DNA from 2 places in the Flavobacterium sp. B114r genome. Region 1 is predicted to be linked to the other one. Evidence: riboswitches for the same ligand, from Rfam matches in the RefSeq annotation. Region 1 holds a riboswitch; the other holds the start of a gene.
The links. Region 1 has a riboswitch for cobalamin ahead of QLQ94_RS00580 (TonB-dependent receptor plug domain-containing protein). Riboswitches for the same ligand answer to the same signal wherever they lie in the genome.

Region 1 (3,218 bases):
TGTATAAAGTATAGTTTGTTCCGGGCATCTGTCTGCTTATGACAGGTTGATAGTTTTCGTTCCAGATATTAAATATTTGCAAGCCAATTTTGTAACTGTTCTTTTTTCCAAAATCATAATCAGCTCCAAAATTTCCAACGTTATAATCTTTTACTCTGGTTGCAGGATTATTAAAAGGAGTGCTGTAAACATCGCCATTATATAAATACTGAAAATAAGAGGATACTTTTTTCCAATTGTACGAAACCGATCCTGTTAGTTTATGATAAGGAACATATACAAGTTGCTTATAGACCAATTCACCGCTTATTAACTGTTTGCTTTCTGAAACGGTATAGGCATAAGTACCATTAAGCGTAAAATTATGGTTGTCTATTTTAGTTCTCCATTCCAGAAGTACTTCCGCTCCATAAGCTCTCACTTTTTTTGTGTTTTCAGGCGACCAATTGTCTCCGCCTCCTTGTGATGGTACCCAGCGCAATAAGTCTGTGATCGAATTGTAGTAAGTAGTTACAGATAATGAAAAGTTTTTCGTGAAAAATTCATTGCCAATTTCCGCCTGATAAGATGTCTCAGGTTTTAAGTTAGGATTACCGCTTCCTTCCCAAAACAAATCATTGTAAGTAGGCATTCTGAAATTTTTAGAAGCATTGAATTTTATGCGATAAAAATCGGTAAACAAATACCTTGTTCCTAAAGAAAAAAGAAAAGGATTGCCATAATTGTCGGTTACTTCCTGACGAATACTAGCGTTATAATCCCATTTATCAGTTACTAAATGACTTAATAATAAACTTGCAGAACCTATTTCTCTTTTTACATTATTGATGCTTGATCCGTATCCTTTATTACGATTATAGTCAATGATCGAATTAAGTTTTATTTTGTCATTTACATCAAAAGCCAAATCATATTTTATAATTGAGGTTTCGACTTTTCCATAAGTAAACAAATCAGAATCTATGTCAGAGAAATATTTATAAGATTCACCAATATGAGCTAATTTTACTTTCGAAGTAAACCGATCAAATTTATTTTCCCATTCTAAAAGGTTTCGGGTATTAAAATCGCCGTATTTTGTTTTGGATGCTGTAGGAGTAGTTAAAGAAAAATGACGCTCAGAATCATAAAACTGGCTGTATAATTTTATAGTATTCTTAGAATTGATTTTATAACCAAAAGTGGTGTTCATACTCGTATTGTAGTATTCTCCATTGATGTTTTTCTGATCCGTATTTCCAGGATATTTAAAATCATTTTCTGAACTGTTTCTGGAAAAACTTACTTGCAGACTATACTTATTTGATGAAACCATAGTGCGATAATTGGCACTGTAAGTATCGTAACTGCCGGCACTAAAAAAGAGATGGTTTGAAAACTCTTTTTTAAATTGTAAATCATTGTTAAGGTGTATGCTTCCGCCTATGGCACTGCTGCCGTACAGAACACTTCCGCCCCCGCCTTTTACAGCTATAGAATTGAAATCTCTTGTTCCGATGGTGTTGAAATCTGTCTGACCCAGAAATTGCGAATTGATATTGATACCATTCCAGATAACGGCAGTTTGTGATGCGGTAGTTCCTCTAAAAGAAGGGCCGGATGTCATGCCAAGACCATTTTCTTTAAAATAAATAACAGTATTGTAATTTAAAAGGGAAGTTAAGGAAGATTGATTTTTATTAATGACAGAATCATTCAATACCTGAACTGATTGTGAGTTCGAGTATTTCTTAAGATTGGTATCAGAAACGATGACTTCTTTTAATTTATTAATAGAATCACTTTGCGCCGAAATAATCTGGCACAACAACAGTAAACAAAAAGCAAAAAGTTTTTTTAAAGTCATAATTTCAATACTCTTTTTCCCGAGAGCTCGATATTTGTTACAAAGGCAGGTCTCCTGGCTTGCGTCTTGTTGTTTACCTTCCCATTCGCCGGGGCGAGCAGTGGTTTTGTAGTTAACAACAAGCATTCGTTTAAGAACAAAGCTTACAGTTGCGGGTACAGCTCAAGATTTTTTTAATTATTTACTTGATTCCCTTTTAATGTGTTAAAAATGAACACAACCTTAATTTCGTGCAAAGATAAAGTTAAAATTGTCGATTTTTCAAATTTGTTTGAGTTTTAAAAACAAATTCTGAACAAAAAGACGTTTATAGTTCAATTTTGATGACTTGCCCAAAATCTACCTTGTTTTTAAAGGCGTCTTTTAACGGCAGCGAACTATGATGACATAATATACTTCGAATTAAACCTGCATGCGCTACAATAACGACAGGCGTTGTTATTTCTTTTGAAATCTGCGATAAAAAATCACCAGCTCTTTTATGTAATTCTATAAATGATTCCCCGTTTAAAGCATTAATATTTACAAAATCTTCCATCCAGGAATTGAGTTGTTCCGGTGGAATATCGTTCCAGTTTTTCATTTCCCAATCACCAAAATTCATTTCTAGCAGTCGTGCATCTTTTTCGAATGAATTTGCCTGTATGTTTTTCTGAATGTATTCGGCCAAAATCATACAACGTTTTAAGGGACTCGAAAAAATAACAGCTTCTGAGGGTAATTGCAAAACAATGTTTTCGAAAATGTTTTCAAAAGGTTCTGCTAAACCCACATCCGATTGTCCGTAGCAAACTCCTTTCTCGCAAATCGTTTCGGTATGACGGACTAGATAAATTTCCATATCAAAAGAATGCTTAAATAATAAATAACTTCACAAACTTGTTGTGTTGCTCCCAGGCAATCTCCGGTATAGCCGTCGATCCATTTTTGAAAATAACGAGCTAAAAAATAGCGCATTACAAATACCGGAATTACAGCTAAAAGAAATTGATATTGAAAATAAGATAAAACCAATAACGGAATTAACCCAAAGAAAAATGAACCTAAAATTTCTTTCCAGGTATTTTCTTTAGCAATAGGTTTGCTTTTGCTCGAAGCGTCTTCGCGAGAATATTCGTGAGTAAAAATAATCGATATAGCAGCAAGACGACTTAAAGCATGCGCGGAAATAAATAAAAGAAAAATCTGGAAAAGAGCGATAGCATTATCTGCCTTAAAAAGCGAAACAGATTCTGAAAGCAATTTGAATTTTAATAAAAAAAGCAAAACCAAACCAATTGCTCCATAAGCGCCAATCGCACTATCTTTCATAATGATCAGGATTTTTTCTTTCGTCCATCCTCCGCCAAAACCATCGCAAACATCAGCAAAT
Region 2 (3,218 bases), 2.3 Mb from region 1:
ATATAATTGCCACTTGTTGTAGTATTGATTACCGAAGGACTCCAGGTTCCTGTGATTCCGTTTGGGGAGGTTAAAGCCAAAGTTGGCGCAGTATCGCTGCTACACAACGGTAAACTCGTAGCAAAATCAGGAGTTATTTGTTGATTTATGGTAACGGCTAAACTAGTAGTTGTCGCACACAATCCCGCAGTTGGAGTAAAAATATAATTGCCACTTGTTGTAGTATTGACTACTGCAGGATTCCAAGTTCCCGTAATTCCGTTTGGAGAAGTCAGAGCCAAAGTTGGTGCAGTATCGCCATTACACAATGTCAAAGTTGTAGCAAAATCAGGAATTGTTGGTGGAGTTATGGTCACTGCAAGAGTTGCGGTTGTGCCGCATTGTCCTGTATTTGGAGTAAAAGTATAGTTGCCACTTGTTGCAGTGTCAATAATGTTTGGACTCCATGTTCCTGTGATTCCGTTTGGAGAAGTCAGAGCCAAAGTTGGTGCAGTATCACTACTACACAAAGTCAAAGTTGTTGCAAAGTTTGGTGTTGTGTTGGACGTTACTAATAAATTAATAGTATCAGTAATATCTAGCCCACAACTATTAGTAGCTTTTAGCGTCAATACTATAGTTGTTCCACCCGCTGCAGTCGGAACTGTATAATCGGTTGTAGTTGTAGTTGATGGAGAAAAAGAACCCGACGACGCAGACCAGGCAACTGAAGTTTGCCCTACTGCAGTACCATTCAAAGTAATTGTTGCTCCTGCACAAGCCGTTAAGGTAGGAGGTCCGGCATCAACTGTAAAAGGTGGTACAGGTGCTTTACAACCGTTATTGGTGTAAGTGGCAAGTCCGGCTGGGGTAAAATTTACTGTAGCACCGTCAGCGGGAGTATTTGCCCCACTTGTATTAGTCAACATTGATTTGTCATAGGTAACAGTATCCAAACAACCACTAAAATTCATCACAAGCGTTCTCCCATTAGGAGGTGCGATAGATTGGTTGGCAAAGTGCCCAACAGTAGTTGTAGCATCTTGAAAAACCATATATATATTTTCGGATAAAGGACCAAATGAATTATCACTAGTAACCATCAGATAACTAGTAACTAATATAGCGGTTGCATTAGCAGGTAATATTCCTCCGGGAGGTTCTAGTATTTGTCCGCATCCGCCTGCAGCACTTATATCAGTATTTAATTGAGCGACAACAGCTGCCGTTGTCAAATCCTGAACAATGCCCTGCCAAGCATTATTGGGCCATGTTACTGTTAAGGTATTTATGTTTAATGGAGCACTACCAACTTTAAAGCGTACCATTTCGTTACGCCCTTCTTGGACCCCACAAGCATCAACCAAGATACTCTGGATTTCAAAACATTGAGAAAAAACGTTTGAATTACAGAAAAAAAACAATACAAATAAATAGAAATAAGGGGAGTGTAGAGATCTTAAATTCATATCAAAATTGGATTTAGTTGATAGTAATTTTAAAACAATAGTTAAATTTAATTTTTTTTAATTAATTATTAACAAGAATAAGTGTTAATTTATTGATTGTTAGTGGTTTTTGTGATTTTATGACATGAATTTAAGGTGTTGATCAATTATCTATATAATTTGTTAACGTCCGAAGTTTAGTACTGGTCAATTAACTTTTTAATGTGATATTGTATTTAATTCTTCATTTATTGCGATAAACATAAATTGCATTTGATAATACCTCTTCTTTATAAAGATAATTCTATCTTTGCACCAGATTTTGGTCTATTTTTTTAGTTTTTAAGAAAATAGTTAAAAGGGAATCAGGTGCAAATCCTGAACAGACCCGCTACTGTAAGTTCTACACAAGTCTTTAAACGTTACTAATGCCATTGTTCGCTGAGCCGGATGAGAAGGTTGTTTAAAGATGGAACAAGTCAGGAGACCTGCCACAAATCACATAGTTTAAGACTTTCGTGGAATAAAGTCAAACAACAAGAACTGACCTGTTATTTATAATGGGATTCTCTCTTATTGCTTTTGATTATTATTCTGGAGTTTATTTAATTAAATCAGTGATGTATAATACAAAAAAAATACTCTTTTTCATTTTTATATTGTTTGCTCCGTTTTTGCTTCATTCACAAGTATCAAATGATAGTTTGCGGGTTTTAAAAGAAGTAATATTAAAAGGAAAACCTTATCAGGAAGTAATTCCGGTACAGTCCCTTTCAGGAAAATTGCTCGAAAATTTGGCAAGTCACAACGTTGCAGATGCTCTTCGGTATTTTGCGGGAACTCAAATTAAGGATTATGGTGGTCTTGGCGGACTCAAAACAGTAGATGTCCGTAATATGGGAACACATCATGTAGGTGTTTTTTATGATGGGATACAATTAGGAAATGCTCAGAATGGCGTAACAGATTTGGGAAAATACTCCTTAGATGATATGGAATCACTGACGATGTATAACGGACAGAAAAGTGAAATTTTCCAATCTGCCAAAGATTTTGCCGCTGCTTCTACTATTTATTTAAGGACAAAACGTCCTGTTTTTGTTGGTACAAAAAAAACAAATTTATTAGTAAGATATAAAACAATGTCTATCAATTATATTGATCCTTCATTTAGGTGGGAGCAAAAATTGAGCGACAAAGTAAGTATGAGTGTAAGCTCTGAATACATTAAATCTAATGGTGAATACAAATACAGGTACAAAAGAAACAATCTAGACGGATCTGTTGCATATGATACGACTGCCACCAGACATAACAGCGATATAGAAGCACTACGATTTGAATCCGGGCTTTACGGAAAAATAAATAATGGTTCCTGGGATGCTAAAGTATATTATTACGATTCAGATCGAGGAGCACCGGGAGCGATTGTCGAGAATAAGTTTTCTGACGGCTTTAGACAGTACGATAAGAATTTTTTCGCACAAGGTACCCTAGTGAAAGATTTTACAGATAAATATAAATTTCAGGCAAAGGCAAAATATGCTTACGATTACACGCATTATGTGGCCAGAGACACTACCAATATATTAGGTGAAACGGTTACCGAAGGCGCACAATCAGACGACAGCTATTATCAACAGGAATATTATTTCTCAGCAGTAAATATGTACAGCATATTACCAACCTGGGATGTTTCGCTGTCTACAGATTTTCAGTACAACAAGTTAAACGCAACAAGAAGAGGGATACAAACCCAATTTTCATTTCCACAGCGATATACAGCGTTAT

Region 2: it holds a riboswitch for cobalamin, as region 1 does, so the genes downstream of both, QLQ94_RS15435 (TonB-dependent receptor) here and QLQ94_RS00580 (TonB-dependent receptor plug domain-containing protein) in region 1, are expected to answer to the same signal.

The regions. Positions count from the first base shown of each region.
Region 1 covers NZ_CP124858.1:114,361-117,578, reverse strand. Annotated here, with positions in the region: gene QLQ94_RS00580 (TonB-dependent receptor plug domain-containing protein) at 1-1,846, opposite strand, end outside; cobalamin riboswitch at 1,874-2,086, opposite strand; gene cobC (alpha-ribazole phosphatase) at 2,154-2,687, opposite strand; gene QLQ94_RS00570 (adenosylcobinamide-GDP ribazoletransferase) at 2,672-3,218, opposite strand, start outside.
Region 2 covers NZ_CP124858.1:3,615,781-3,618,998, forward strand. Annotated here, with positions in the region: gene QLQ94_RS15430 (T9SS type B sorting domain-containing protein) at 1-1,448, opposite strand, end outside; cobalamin riboswitch at 1,734-1,937, shown strand; gene QLQ94_RS15435 (TonB-dependent receptor) at 2,048-3,218, shown strand, end outside.